DNA from 3 places in the Agromyces zhanjiangensis genome. Region 2 is predicted to be linked to each of the others. Evidence: predicted binding sites of a transcription regulator. Region 2 holds the regulator's gene; each other region holds the start of a gene.
The links. The regulator LexA, encoded in region 2, represses DNA repair genes until DNA is damaged. The targets are predictions, from matches to a motif close to TCGAACANNTGTTCGA.
Positions count from the first base shown of each region.

Region 1: the regulator LexA is predicted to act here: its motif matches at 3,111-3,126, upstream of imuA' (DnaE2-dependent mutagenesis accessory factor ImuA').
Region 3: the regulator LexA is predicted to act here: its motif matches at 1,999-2,014, upstream of ABME02_RS13520 (DmpA family aminopeptidase).

Region 1 is NZ_JBEPKB010000002.1:276,009-281,077, forward strand. Features, by position in the region: gene ABME02_RS04495 (PAC2 family protein) at 1-196, shown strand, start outside; gene ABME02_RS04500 (undecaprenyl-diphosphate phosphatase) at 287-1,108, opposite strand; gene ABME02_RS04505 (M20/M25/M40 family metallo-hydrolase) at 1,179-2,525, opposite strand; tRNA gene ABME02_RS04510 (tRNA-Leu) at 2,752-2,836, shown strand; gene imuA' (DnaE2-dependent mutagenesis accessory factor ImuA') at 3,143-3,994, shown strand; gene ABME02_RS04520 (DNA polymerase Y family protein) at 3,991-5,069, shown strand, end outside.
Region 2 is NZ_JBEPKB010000012.1:90,216-95,284, forward strand. Features, by position in the region: gene metE (5-methyltetrahydropteroyltriglutamate--homocysteine S-methyltransferase) at 1-2,309, shown strand, start outside; gene lexA (transcriptional repressor LexA) at 2,398-3,075, opposite strand; gene ABME02_RS17860 (LysM peptidoglycan-binding domain-containing protein) at 3,346-3,726, shown strand; gene ABME02_RS17865 (histidinol-phosphate transaminase) at 3,786-4,880, shown strand; gene hisB (imidazoleglycerol-phosphate dehydratase HisB) at 4,925-5,069, shown strand, end outside.
Region 3 is NZ_JBEPKB010000007.1:54,029-59,097, forward strand. Features, by position in the region: gene ABME02_RS13510 (TetR/AcrR family transcriptional regulator) at 1-458, opposite strand, end outside; gene ABME02_RS13515 (APC family permease) at 474-1,955, opposite strand; gene ABME02_RS13520 (DmpA family aminopeptidase) at 2,097-3,263, shown strand; gene ABME02_RS13525 (alkaline phosphatase D family protein) at 3,273-4,952, opposite strand.

The DNA.
Region 1 (5,069 bases), on a different contig from region 2:
GGAGTCGAGCGTCGACGCGCTCGCCGCCGACGACGAGGAGATGGCCGGGTACATCACCCAGCTGGAGCAGGCCCGCGACGCGGTCGACGCGCCCGAGGCATCCGGCGAGGCCATCGCCCAGGAGTTCGAGCGCTACCTGCGCCGACGCGGGGACCAGCCCGGCGGCGGGCCGTGGCGTCCGCGCGAGGGCGGCTGACGAGGCGTCCGCTCGTGTCGCTCGCGCGCGCTGCGGAGGCGAGCGTGCTCTCGGTCGGTCGGTCGGTCGGTCGAGGCGACCGTCCGAGGATCAGAACGGCTCGAGGACGCCCGTACCGAGCAGCACGAAGACCGTCGTGCCGAGCGCGATCCGGTAGATCACGAACGGCAGGAAGCTGTGCCGTGAGATCCACCGCATGAAGAAGGCGATCACGAGGATCGCGACCACGAACGCGACGACGGTCGCGGCGGCGGTCTCGATCGGGCCGTACACGGCCGGCTCGCCCCAGCTCTTGAAGAGCTGGTAGAAGCCCGAGCCGAACACCGCGGGGATCGCGAGGAGGAACGCGTAGCGCGCCGCCGCCGCACGCTCGTAGCCCAGCAGGAGGCCCATCGTGATCGTGCCGCCAGAACGCGAGACGCCCGGGATGAGCGCGAGCGACTGCGCGAGGCCGAAGTAGATGCCGTGCGGGTAGGTGAGCTCGTCGAGCTTGCGTCGCTTCGCACCCGCCCAGTCGGCGAGGCCCAGCACGATGCCGAAGACGATGAGCATCGTCGCGACGACGTAGAGCGAGCGGAACACCGTCTCGATCTGGTCCTGGAACAGCAGCCCGAGCACGACGATCGGGATCGACCCGACGATGATGAGCCAGCCCATCCGCGCGTCCGGGTCGTCGCGCGGCACGCGGCCGAGGAGGGCGCCGAACCACTGGCGGATGATCCGGACGATGTCGCGCCAGAAGAAGACCACGACCGCGGCCTCCGTGCCGAGCTGCGTGATCGCGGTGAACGCGGCACCCGGGTCGGCCGCGTTGGGCAGGAACTCCCCCAGGATCCGCAGGTGCGCGCTCGAGGAGATCGGCAGGAACTCGGTGAGTCCCTGCACGAGGCCGAGGATCAGGGCTTCGAACAAGTGGGCATCGCCTTCCGCCCCTCGACGCGAAGGGCACGGGACCGTCGTGGTCGGGAACGGGTGGGCGCGATCAGTACGCCAGGAGCAGGTCCTTCAGGACCTGCCTACCGAAGACTAGTGCGTCGAGCGGCACGCGTTCGTCCACCCCGTGGAACATCGCAGGGAAGTCGAGGCCGTCGGGCAGCCGGAGCGGTGCGAAGCCGTAGCCCGCGACGCCGAGGCGCGACAGCGCCTTGTTGTCGGTGCCGCCGCTCAGCAGGTACGGGAAGACCGCCGCCTCGGGGTCGTGCTCGTGCAGGGCGTGCGTGACGGCGTCGACGAGCGGCCCCCGCGTGGGTGCCTCGAGGCCGACGTCCCGGTGCACGATCTGGATCTCGATGTCGGGGCCGATGAGCTCGGCGACCTCGGCGAGCACCGCGTCCTCCTCCCCCGGCAGGGTGCGGATGTCGACGAGCGCCTCGGCGCGGTCGGGGATGACGTTGTGCTTGTAGCCGGCCTGCAGCAGCGTGGGGTTCGACGTCGTCCGCAGCGTCGCCGTGATGAACCCGGACGCCGAGCCGGTCGCGAGCGCCAGCTCGTCGGGCGCGACCTGCTCCGGGTCGACGCCGAGTGCGCCGGCGATCGCCGCGAGCAGCTCCCGCGTCGTTCCCGTCAGCCTGATCGGCCACTCGCGTCGTCCGATCCGCGCGATCGCGTCGGCGAGCTTCGTGACCGCGTTGTCGCGGACGAGCCTGGAGCCGTGCGCGGCCGTGCCGTGCGCCACGAGCCGCACCCAGACGAGGGACTTCTCACCGGTCTGCAGGAGGTAGGCGCGCCTCCCGCCGACCGTGATCGAGTAACCGCCCACCTCGCTGATCGCCTCGGTTGCGCCTGCGAAGAGCTCGGGGTGCTCGTCGACGAGCCAGCTCGCGCCGTAGAGCCCGCCCGCCTCCTCGTCGGCGAAGAAGCCGAGGACCAGCTCGCGCTCGGGCAGGCGCCCCTCGGCCAGGATGTCGCCGACGGCCGTGAGGATCATGGCGTCCATGTCCTTCATGTCCACCGCGCCACGGCCCCACAGCATGCCGTCGCGGATCTCCCCGGCGAACGGGTCGACGCTCCAGTTCCGGGGATCGGCGGGCACGACGTCGAGGTGCCCGTGCAGGACGAGCGCTGGCTTGTCGGGGTTCGCACCCGGGACGCGCGCGACGACGTTCGCCCGGCGCGGCGCCGACTCGTACACGACCGGGTCGAGGCCCATGCGGCGCAGGTGCGCCTCGACGTACTCCGCGGCCTCGCGCTCGCCGTTGGACCGTCCCTCGCCGTGGTTCGTCGTGTCGAAGCGGATGAGGTCGCGCGCGATGATCGCGGTCTCGTCGAGCTCGGGCGGCAGCCCGGGCCGGGGCCCGGGCTCGGGGGTCGTCGGGAGCGTCTCGGCCATGCGCTCCACGCTATCGCGAGGGCCGGGCGGACGCCGCGACCGGGTGCGCTCCGGTCGGGGATCGCGACGCTCCTGGCGGCGATGGATGCCTCGGGAACTCGGCTTTCCGGGGCTGACCTGCGGCTCTGCTCGCGGGGCGGTCCGTCCGGCCGCCGCGTGGTCAAAGGGCCCCGGAAACCGTGCTAATGTCTTCTACGGCCGCTGAGCGATCGGAGGCCGAGGCAACGCGCGGGTGGCGGAATTGGCAGACGCGCTAGCTTGAGGTGCTAGTGCCCGGATAGGGCGTGGGGGTTCAAGTCCCCCCTCGCGCACGCGTTGTCGAGAAGGCCGGATCTTCGGATCCGGCCTTCTCGTGTTTAACGCGGACTGCCCCGTGCAGCATCCAAAATGCGTCTCGCACGACGCCGTGTGGTCCACAACTCGGAAACGAGTCGCGCGTCGATGCGGTGGGCCCGGCGTTTCGCCCCGGGAACGCCGCCCTCCGCCCGCGCGTTCCTGAAGTCGGGACTGGTCGCATCGCGCGCCAGTGGCCGACGCGACCCCCGCTCGGGGGCATGGACGGGTGGCATCCGCGACTTGCCTCATTCGAACATGTGTTCGAACATTGAGGGGTGACGATGACCGCTCCCCGACCCGCGCCCGACGGTGCGATCGCCCCCGAGCCGGCGCCCGCCGCACGGCTCGAGCGGGTCGAGGAGCTGCAGGCGCGCATCCGCGGCATGCAGGCGACACGGCTCGACACGCGAGCCGTGCCCACCCACCCGGCACTCGCGAGCGTGCTGCCGGGCGGCGCGCTCCGCGAGGGTGCGGTCGTCCAGGTCGAGGGCTCGATCACCCTGCTCATGGCCGCCCTCGCCGGGCCGTCGCGGAGCGGGCGCTGGGTCGCGGTCTCGGGCATCCCGGAGTTCGGCGTCGAGGCGGCGGCGCGGTTCGGCATCGACCTGGAGCGGCTCGTGCTCGTGCCCGCCCCCGGGCGGCAGTGGCTGACGGTCGCCGCGGCGCTCGCCGACGTGATCCCCGTGGTCGCCGTGCGACCCGCCGGGCGGCTCGCCCCGGCCGAGGCCTCGCGGTTCGCGGCCCGGCTGCGACAGCGCGGCGCGCTGCTGCTCGTCGACGGCGACTGGCCGGGCAGCGATGCCCGGCTCGAGCTGGAGCGGAGCGACTGGAGCGGCCTCGAGCGCGGGCACGGGCATCTCGCCGAGCGCGAGGTCGTCGTCCGGGTCACGGGGCGCGGCGAGGTCGGCCGAGGCGCTCGGCGGCGACTGCGGCTTCCGGCGGGCGACCTCGGGTTCGCCGCGATCGACGAGACGGGCGCGTCGTCCGCGCTCCGCGCCGTCGGGGCCGGGAGCGGCAGTGAGCCGGCCGACGCACCCGAGCGCGACGAGGTCGAGCCAGCGGTCGCAGCGGCGGTCGCGGCATCCGCTCACGGCACGGCGCACCGACCCGACTACGCGGCGAGGGCCTCGTGAGCACGGGCGTGCGCACCATCGTGCTGTGGTGCCCCGACTGGCCGGTGCTCGCCGCGTGCCGCGAGCACGGCATCGATCCCGCGCTGCCCGTCGCCCTCACCGAGAAGGGGCTCGTGCACTCGTGCTCGCCCGCGGCGCGGCGCGACGGGGTCACGCGCGGGCTGCGGCTGCGCGAGGCGCAGTACCGCTCGACCGCGCTCACGGTGCTGGAGTACGACGCGGCGCTCGACCACCGCGCGTTCGAGCCGATCGTGCGCGGCGTCGAGGCGATCGTCCCGGGCGTGCAGGTGCTGCGGCCCGGCACGTTGGCGATGCGGGCGCGCGGTCCGGTCAGGTACTACGGCGGTGAGGATGCCGCGGCGCGAGCGCTCCTCGAGGCCGCCGCGGCCCTCGGCGTCGCGGGCCCGCGCGTGGGCATCGCCGACGGGCCGTTCGCAGCCGAGCAGGCGGCGCGGGCCGCGGGCGCCGCACCGGTCGCGGGCGCTCCGCGCGCTGCGGGCGGCGCGCGGACACCCGGCGAGATGCTCGCCGTGCCGCCGGGCGAGTCGGCCGCCTTCCTCGCGCCGCTGCCGGTCTCGCTCGTGGCTGACGCGCGCACCACGACCCTGCTGCACCGGCTGGGCGTCCGCACGCTCGACGAGTTCGCGGCGCTGCCCGACGACGACGTGCGGCGGCGATTCGGCGCGGCCGGCGCGTTCGCCCACGATCGGGCCGCCGGGCGCGAACGGTCGCTCGTGGCGCCGCGGACTCCCCCGCCCGACTTCGAGGTGGAGCAGCACTTCGAGCCGCCGCTCGAGCGGGTCGACCAGCTCGCGTTCGCGTTCCGGGTGGGGGCCGAGGAGTTCATCGAGCGGATGCGCGCCGTGCGGCTCGTGTGCACCGGCATCCGCGTGGAACTCGACGACGAGCGCGGCGGCCACTCGAGCCGCAGCTGGCTGCACCCGCACTGGTTCACGCCGGCCGACGTGGTCGACCGGGTGCGCTGGCAGCTGCAGGGTGCGGGCACGGCCGATGCGGGACTCGAGTCCGCGATCGTGCGCCTGCGGATCGTGCCCGAACGCGTCGACTCGACCGG
Region 2 (5,069 bases):
TCCTCGGCTACCCGCGCATCGGGCGCCGCCGTGAGCTCAAGCACGCCGTCGAGGCGTTCTGGGCCGGCCGGATCGACGCCGACGAGCTCGAGCGCACCGCTGCCGGCCTCCGGGCCGCGACGCGCGAGCGCCTCGCCGCACTCGGCCTCGGCCGCACGGACTCGGCGATCCCCGAGTCGTTCTCGTACTACGACCAGGTGCTCGACGCCGCCGTCGCCGTGGGCGCGATCCCGACGCGATTCGAGCGCCTGCTCGACGCCGACGGCCGACTCGACCTCGCCGGCTACTTCACGGTGGCCCGCGGCGAGGGTGCGGACGCCCCGCTCGAGATGACGAAGTGGTTCGACTCGAACTACCACTACCTCGTGCCCGAGATCGGCCCCGACACCGCGTTCGCCGCGCACGCGGACGCGCTCGTCGCGCAGGTGCGCGAGGCGCGCGACGCGGGCTTCGTCACGCGACCGGTGCTCGTCGGCCCCGTCACGTTCCTCCTGCTGTCGAAGGCGGCGGATGGCGCGCCCGACGGCTTCCGTCCCATCGACCGTCTCGCAGACCTCGTCCCCGTCTACCGGGCGCTCCTCGCCGAGCTCGCCGCAGCGGGCGCCGAGTGGGTGCAGCTCGACGAGCCGGGGCTCGTCAGCGAGAGCCTCGACGAGCCGCGCGAGCGCGTGCTCGAAGCCGTGGCGGAGGCGTACGACGAGCTCGGTGCGGCCGACGCGCGGCCGGCGATCTTCGTCGCGGCGCCGTACGGCGACCTCGCTGAGGCGCTGCCGGCGCTCGCGGCCACCCCGGTCGAGGCCGTCGGACTCGACCTCGTCCGCGGCGGCCTCCCCGCGCAGCTCGACCCGGTGACCGAGGAGGCGCTCGCCGCGAAGGTCCTCGTCGCCGGCGTCGTCGACGGCCACAACATCTGGCGCGGCGACCTCGCCCACGCGTTCGCGCGTGCCGAGGCGCTCCGCTCGTTCTCGGGCTCCGTCGCCGTCTCGACCTCCACGTCGCTCCTGCACGTCCCGCACGACGTCGACGAGGAGACCGCGCTCGATGCGCGCCTCGTGAGCTGGCTCGCGTTCGCCGACCAGAAGGTCGCGCAGGTCGCGGCGCTCGCGCGCGGCCTCGCCGAGGGGCGCGAGGCCATCGCGGCCGACCTCGACGCGGCATCCGCCGCTCTCGCCGACCGGGCCGCCGCGCCGGGCGTGCGCGTGCCGGCCGTGCGCGACCGCCTCGCCGCGCTCGACGCGACCGCGTTCGCCCGTGCGGCCTACGACGACCGCGTCGCCGCGCAGGAGGACCTCGCGCTGCCGGCGCTGCCGACCACCACGATCGGCTCCTTCCCGCAGACGGCCGACATCCGTCGCGCCCGGGCCCGCCTGGTGAAGGGCGAACTGACGGATGCCGCGTACCGCGAGCTCATGCGCGAGGAGATCGCGCGCGTGATCCGGCTGCAGGAGGACCTCGGCCTCGACGTCCTGGTGCACGGCGAGCCAGAGCGCAACGACATGGTGCAGTACTTCGCCGAGCTGCTCGACGGCTTCGCGGTCACGCAGCACGGCTGGGTGCAGTCGTACGGCTCGCGCTGCACGCGCCCGTCGATCCTCTGGGGCGACGTCTCGCGCCCGGCGCCGATGACGGTCGAGTGGTCGGCGTACGCGCAGTCGCTCGCCGAGAAGCCGGTGAAGGGCATGCTCACGGGGCCGGTCACGATCCTCGCGTGGTCGTTCGTGCGCGACGACCAGCCCCTCGGCGACACCGCCCGGCAGGTCGCGCTCGCGCTGCGCGACGAGATCGGCGACCTCGAGCAGGCCGGCATCCGTGTCATCCAGGTCGACGAGCCGGCGCTGCGCGAGCTCCTGCCGCTGAAGCTCGCCGACCAGCCCGCCTACCTCGACTGGTCGGTCGGCTCGTTCCGCCTCGCCACGGGCGGCGCGGCGCCCGCGACGCAGGTGCACACGCACCTCTGCTACTCGGAGTTCGGCGTCGTCATCGACGCGATCCGCGAGCTCGACGCCGACGTCACCTCGATCGAGGCGGCGCGCAGCCGCATGGAGGTCGTGGGCGACCTGGCCGCGAGCGGGTTCGACCACGGCGTGGGTCCGGGGGTGTACGACATCCACTCGCCGCGCGTGCCCAGCGTCGAGGAGGTGCGCTCGCTCCTCGAGCGCGCGGTCGACGGCGTGCCCGCCGGACGGCTCTGGGTGAACCCCGACTGCGGCCTGAAGACGCGCGGCTACGACGAGACGGTCGCGTCGCTCGCGAACATCGTGGAGGCGACGCGCTCGGTGCGCGAGGGTGTCGCGGTGGCGACGTCCTGACTCCGGTGATCGAGGGCGGATGCCGCGGGGCGAGCCCGCGGCATCCGCCCTCGTCGTCGGTGCCGGTGCAGGCCGGGCGATCCGCTCGCTAGACGGTGCGGAGGACTGCGACGACCTTGCCGAGCACCTCGGACTCGTCGCCGAGGATCGGCTCGAACGCCGAATTGCGGGGGAGCAGCCAGGTGTGGCCGTCGCGCTGGCGGAAGACCTTGACGGTGGCCTCGCCGTCGAGCATCGCCGCCACGATCTCGCCGTTCTCGGCCGTGCGCTGCGAGCGCACGACGACCCAGTCGCCGTCGCAGATCGCGGCGTCGATCATCGAGTCGCCGACGACCTTCAGGATGAACAGCTCGCCCTTGCCGACGAGCTGGCGGGGGAGCGGGAAGACCTCTTCGATCTGCTGCTCGGCGGTGATGGGCACGCCGGCGGCGATGCGGCCGACCAGGGGGACCATGGCCGCGTCGCCCACCGGCGCGGGCTCGGCCGACGACGGGCGCTGCTCGGCGCCGGGCACGTCGATGAGGATCTCGAGCGCGCGGGGGCGGTTCGGGTCGCGTCGCAGGTAGCCGGCGAGCTCGAGCTGGTTGAGCTGGTGCGTGACGCTCGAGAGCGAGGAGAGCCCGACGGCGTCGCCGATCTCGCGCATGCTCGGCGGGTAGCCGCGGTCGGCGACCGAGCCCCGGATGACCTCGAGGATGGCCAGCTGCTTCGGGCTCAGCGTCTTGCGCCGACGCGACCGGCCGCTCGCGCCGCGTGCCTGGTCGATGTCGATGCTCACGTGCCTCGCCTCTCGTCGGGACCGCGTCGGCCCGGATGTCGGTGGTCGGTGTTCGACTGTCGTCGGACATTCGAAACTGTATCCGCCTCGCACACGCGCGACAAACATCCGTTCGAGTGTGTCGCGGATTCCCGGCCGGATTCCCACCCGTCCGGTGCTTGCGGCTTCGATTGTTCGAAGATATATTCGGAACACAGCTTCGCATCCGGCCCTCCCGGCCGAGGGCCGGATGCGGGGCTGGAGCCCGGGAGGTGCGGAATGAGTGCAGTGGTGATGGGGGCCGCGAGTGCGGCCTCGACGATGCCCGCGTTCGGGTCGGCGACCCCGCGTACCAGGCTCAGGCTCACCAGGCGCGGTCGCGTCGTCGTCACCGGGCTCGCCGCGCTCCCGCTGGTGCTCGGGGCGCTGATCGGTGCTCTCTCGAGCGGCGGCGCCGTCGCCGGGATCGACGACGGCCGAGCACCGGCGGCGTTCGAGACCGTCGAGGTCGGCGCCGGCGACACGCTCTGGGGCATCGCCGAGGCGATCGCGCCGTCGTCCGACCCGCGCGACGTCATCTACGAGATCATGCGGCTGAACGGCCTCGACGACGCCGTGGTGCAGCCCGGGCAGCAGCTCGTCCTCCCCGCGCTCGGCTGACCGCCGCCGGGCAGGTCGCGCGCACGAAACACGCCGATGCACGCGGATAGCATTGATCGGTGACGAGTCTCGACGACCTTCCCATCCGTGACGACCTCCGCGGCAAGTCCCCGTACGGCGCCCCGCAGAAGCACGTGCCCGTCGCACTCAACGTCAACGAGAACACGCATCCGATCCCCGAGGACGTCGCGCACGACATCGTCGCCCGGGTCGCTGCCGCGATCATCGGGCTCAATCGATACCCCGACCGCGAGTTCACCGAGCTGCGCACGGCCCTCGCGCGCTACCTCGGCCACGACCTCCGGCCCGAGCAGCTCTGGGCGGCGAACGGCTCGAACGAGGTCCTCCAGCACGTGCTGCAGGCCTTCGGCGGGCCGGGCCGCACCGCGCTCGGCTTCTCGCCGACCTACTCGATGTACGGCCTGCTCTCCTCGGGCACGGGCACCGGGTGGATCGCGACCGATCGCGACGCCGACTTCGAGCTCTCGCCCGAGACCGCCGTCGCGACGATCGAGCGCCACGACCCCGACATCGTGCTGCTGTGCTCGCCGAACAACCCGACGGGCACGCCGCTCGCGCTCGAGACCATCGCCGCGGTCGCCGACGCCGCGCGCGGCGTGGTCGTCGTCGACGAGGCGTACCACGAGTTCGCCGACCCGGGCACGCCGAGCGCGCTCACGCTCCTCGAGGGGCGGCCGAGGATCCTCGTCTCCCGCACGATGAGCAAGGCGTTCGCCTTCGCGGGTGCGCGCGTGGGCTACCTCGCCGCCGACCCCGCCGTCATCGACGCGCTGCGGCTCGTCCGGCTCCCGTACCACCTCTCCGCCCTCACGCAGGCCGCAGCGCTCGGCGCCCTCGCCCACTCCGGCGAGATGCTGGCGATGGTCGACGAGATCCGCGCCCAGCGCGAGCGGATCACGCACGAGCTCCGCGCGCTCGGCTTCCGTCCGTACCGCAGCGGCGCGAACTTCGTGCTCTTCGGCGGCGTCGACGATCCCCACGCGGTGTTCGAGGCGCTCCTCGAGCGCGGCATCCTGATCCGCGAGATCGGGCTGCCGGGCTGCCTGCGAGTCACTGCGGGCACCGAGGCCGAGACGACCGCCTTCCTCGAGGCCATGGCGTCGTTCGCGCCCGCCGCCGCGGCGAACGCCTGATCGAGCCCGGAATCCACCCCGACCCTCCCGAATAGGATGACCCCATGAGCACCGACCGCCCCGCGCGCACCGCGCGCGTGCAGCGCGAGACCAGCGAGTCGAGCATCGACCTCTCGATCGACCTCGACGGCACCGGCACGAGCGACATCGAGACGAGCGTGCCCTTCTACGACCACCTGCTCACCGCGT
Region 3 (5,069 bases), on a different contig from region 2:
GCGACGGGCATGCGCGGCCGGAACGCCCCGAGCCCGGCGCCGATCTCGAGCGTCGTGCGGAACAGCATGACCTGCCGCTCGATGATCGATCGATGCAGGGGGCGCAGTTGCGGTCGCTCGGGCAGCAGCGCGATGCTCTCGTACACGATCCGGAGGTCGTCGCTGATCTCGTCGGGGATGCCCGCTTCGATCATGGCCCGAAGGCGCTCACGCGGGTCGGCGACCTCCTCGGCGATCCGGCGGCGGCGCTCGTAGAACTCCTCGAGCACCCCCTCGACGGCCGCTGCGACGAGGTCGTCGAAGGTCGGGAAGTAGTACAGCACGCTGCCCGCGCTGACCTCGGCTTCGGCGGCCACGGTGCGCACGTTCGCCTGCAGGATGCCGCGCTCCCCGGCGACGCGACGCAGCGCCGCGACGAGGGCGTCGCGGCGCTGCGCCTGCTTGGTGGAGTACTTCACGTCACCGTTCCGGGGTCAGTCGGCGGTCGTCTCCGCCAGCGCGGCGTACTGCGCGGGGTTGCGACGGCGGAGGACCAGTCCCCACACGATACCGGCCGCGAACAGCACCGGGGTGGGCAGGATGAGCAGCGCGTTCGCGCCGGGTTCGAGACCCGTCACGTACTGGAAGTTGAGCACGATGAGCAGGAACCCGCCGATCAGGCCGAGCGCGCCGATGACGGGAGCGACCACAACCCGGAACCGGCCGTATCCGCGCCGGTCGCGGGCGAAGAACCCGATGACCGACACGGCGGCGACCGCCTGCGCGAAGACGAGTCCGGCGACGCCGGCGCCGTACGACCAGATGCCGAGCTGCAGGATCGGGTCGGCACCGGTGGCCCAGGCCGCGAGGATCGCGACCACGGCGATCGCGGCGATCGTCGTGCTCGCCACATGCGGAGACTTGCTGGTGGGGTGGGTGCGTGCGAGTCGCTTGGGCAGGAGTCCCTCGCGGGCGAGCGAGTAGGCGTAGCGGCTCGAGGCGTTGTGGAAGGCCAGCAGGCACGCGAAGAAGCTCGTCACGATGAGCACCTGCAGCGCGATCCCCGCCCACGAGCCGAGGTACTGCTCGCCCGCGATGAACACGGTCGACTCGAAGTCGTCGCTCGCGACGAGGTCGACCACGCCCTCGATGCCGAAGGCGACCGTGATCATCCAGAACGTGAACGCGTAGAACACCGCGAGGAAGCCGATCGCGATGTAGGTGGCGATCGGCACGGTGCGCGCCGGGTCCTTCGCCTCCTCGGAGTAGATCGCCGTGCCCTCGAAGCCCATGTACGCGCCGAAGCCCGTGACGAACAGCGCGGCCACGCCCGGCGCGAGGAAGACGGCCTCGGGTGCGAACGGCGCCGCGCTCCACGGCTCCGGGCCGCCGTTCACGAGGACCGCGATCGACAGCACGAGCAGGATGCCCACCTCAGCCGTGAGGAGCACGGCGAGCACCTTCGCACCGACGTCCACCTTGCGGTAGCCGAGGAAGGCGACGCACGCGACGGCGATGAGCGACCAGATCGGCCACGGCAGGTCGAGGCCGACCAGGTTGGCGAAGGTCAGCTGGGCGAAGAAGCCGAGGAATCCGTAGAAGCTGACCGAGAGGACGATGTAGGCGAACACCGTGACCAGGGCCGTCCCGATGCCGACGGGCTTGCCGAGCCCGCGCGAGGCGTACGCGTAGAAGGCTCCGGTGTTGCGGACGTGCCGCGACATCGCGGTGAAGCCGACCGCGAAGAAGACCAGGATGGCGCCGCAGACGAGGATCGCGCCCGCAGCGCCGACGCCGCCGAGCCGCATGGTCGTGGGCGCGGCACTCGCGACCACCGTCAGCGGGGCGGCCGCGGACACGACGAAGAACACGATGTCCCACACGCGGAGCCGGCCGCCGGCGAGCCTGCCGGCTCCGGCCGCCTGCTGGGTCGGCGGGGCGCCGGATTCGATCGTCTCGGGGATCTGTTGCGTCATTGCAAGGTCTCCTCACGCGCTGGGCGCTGGTCGGTGTAAGAACTTGAACATGCATTCAACTTTCTGTCGACGGCTTCTGTCAAGGCTGTTATCGTCGGAAGTCGCAACATCTGAACGATTGTTCGAGTAATGGAGTCGACGATGACCACCACGCCGCAGCCCCCCGCCCGCGCCCGCGACCTCGGCGTGCCCTTCGACGGCACCCCCGGTCCCTGGAACGCGATCACCGACGTCCCCGGCGTCGAGGTCGGCTACGCGACGATCATCGAGGGAGGCCCCGGTGACGAGGTCGTCGCACGCACCGGGGTGACCGCGATCCTGCCGCGCGGCCGCGAGGGGGCGAACGTCCCCTGCGCCGCCGGCGTCCACTCGCTCAACGGCAACGGCGAGCTCACCGGCCGCAGCTGGATCGAGGAATCCGGGTCGCTCACGCTTCCGATCGGCATCACCAACAGCCACGGGGTCGGCGCGGTGCACACCGGCATCGACCGCTGGGCGCACGAGGTGCACCCTGAACTGGCCACCGAGTGGATGCTCCCCGTCGTCGGCGAGACCTGGGACGGCTACCTGAACCAGATCAACGCCGGCCACGTGCGCCCCGAGCACGCGATCCTCGCCATCGAGTCGGCCGCGAGCGGCCCGGTCGCCGAGGGCAATGTCGGCGGCGGCACGGGCATGAACTGCTACGGCTTCAAGGGCGGGTCGGGCACGGCGTCGCGCGTCGTGCGCCACGGCGACGAGACGCACACGGTCGGCGTCTTCCTCCAGGCCAACTTCGGCAGCCGCCACGAGCTGCGGCTCGCAGGCGTGCCGCTCGGCCGGGAGACGGCCGCCCCGAACCCGTACGAGGACATCGAGTGGTTCGTCCGCGACGGCCAGCGGGCGCGCGTGCGCGCGGGCTCGGGCAGCGTCATCGGCATCGTCGTCACCGACGCGCCGCTGCTGCCGGGCCAGTGCGAGGCGCTCGCCCGACGCGTCCCGCTCGGCCTGGCGCGCACCGGCACGACCGGCAGCCACTTCTCGGGCGATATCTTCCTGGCCTGCTCGACCGGCAACCCCGGCTCGTTCACCTCGAGCATCCCAACCTCCGAGGTCGGCGACGAACCGTACGAGACCGCCCGCTACGTGCCGTGGGGTCGAATCGACCCCTACTTCGAGGCCGTCGTCCAGGCAACCGAGGAGGCCGTCGCGAACGCGCTCGTCGCCGCGCGCGACATGGTCGGTCGCGACGGGCACGCCAACGTCGCACTGCCGCACGACGAGGTGCGCGCCGCGTTCCCGAGCCGGGTGAGGCCCTCGGCGGCCTGACGCGGGGAGTCAGCCCGAGGTCACCCGCGCGCGTGGATCCGCCGGAACCCGCACGTCGGCGACCTGCTCGAGGTGCGGATGCCGCTGGTCGCCGTCGTCGACGACGCCCGTGTGCCACGTCAGCCTCAGCTCGTCGGGGCGATCGACGAGCATCGCGAGGTTGTTGGCGAACCACGGCCCCTTCACGGTGCGCCAGCGGAACGGCGCATCGGGCACCTTGGCCGAACGCGCGGCGAGCCGGCCGATCGGCGTCGCCGCGCCGTACGACATCACGACCGAGAACCAGCGCATGACGCGCGGCAGCGGGTTCCGGATGGGCGAGCACACCGCCTGGAGGATCCGCGACCCCGGGACGTCGTCGCGGTCGACCTGGGCGAGATAGGAGTAGTGCACGTCGCCCGCGAGGAACAGCACGTTCTGCGGTGCCGCGCCGCGCTCGCCGGCGGCGAGCTCCCGAACCATCCGCGCGACCTTCTGGAAGGTGTCCTCCCAGGCCGCCCAGTGCTCGAGGTCGACGGCCTGGCGGAGCACCTCGCCCACGCGGGCCGCCCGCCGGCCCCAGGCGCCCTGCGAGATCGCCTCGTCCCACGCCTCGACGTTGTGCAGCCCCATCGGGAGGAGGAACGGGAGGGAGGTCGCGATGAGCACGTGCCGGAAGTCCCCTCGCAGCTGCGCGTCGAACCAGTCGAGCTCGTCCGGATCGAGCAGGGCCCGGGCGTCCGGGTCGAGCTGGCGTGCGGCGCGGGAGTCGACGACGACGAGGCGGATGTCGTCGAAGTCGCGCGTGTAGCTCCATCGCACGCTCGTCGGCTCCCGGTCGCTGCGGTCGGCGAACGCGTCGACCTCGTCGGTGAGGTCGAGCTCGTGGTCGCCGTCGTGACCGGCCACCCGCTGCCAGAGTTCGTCCCGCGACCGCTCCTCGGGCGTCAGGTTGCCGAGGTGCTGGTACACCCAGTACGACCCGAGCCCGGCCACGATGCGGCCGTGCCACCACGAGGTGGCCTCCATCTTCTGCTTCCAGTCGTGCGAGGCGTTCCAGTCGTCGCGCACGTCGTGGTCGTCGAAGATCATCGCCGTCGGCACCGTCGACAGCAGCCACCGGTTCGCCGGGTCCGACCAGGCCAGCCGGTACAGGTGGGCGTACTCCTCGTAGTCCTTCAGCTCCTCGCCCGGCTCCTCGTCGATGTCGCGCTTGTTCCGGATGAACTCCTGCATCTCCTCCGACGTGATGTCGGCGTACACCTGGTCGCCGAGGAACATCATGAGGTCCGGGCGCTCGGCGTAGGCGTCGGCGAGCGCGAGCGCGAACGTGCGCATCGCGTCGACGCCGTGCGTCAGGTTCCCCTTCAGATCATGCGGCACGCTCGTGCGGCACGACCCGTAGGCCATGCGCAGGCGGCGGCCCGGCTCCCAGGTCGCGACGACGGATGCCGGGTACTCCGAGTCCGGCTCCGGCCATGCGCGCTCGCCGTCGACGTCCAGCTCGTACGGCAGCACGGCCCCGGGCTCGAGCCCGTCGAGCTCGACGAGGGCGTAGTGGTGGTCGTGCACGGCGAAGGTCCGCGCCTGCCAGCTCCGGCCGTCGGCCCGGACGCGCACGCTCGCGGCGACCTCCGTCTCGACCCAGATGGTGGCGGAGGTCTCGCCGACGTGGCGGAGCATCGGGCCGAGGATCAGCGGGGAGGTCATCACCTCGTTCTACCTCGCCGCCCCGTCGAACGTCACGGGGTTGCGATCCGCCGGAGGACCGCTCCACCGCGTCCGCTCGGCGTCACGGCCCTCCCCCGCGTCGGGGGTCGCCGGCAG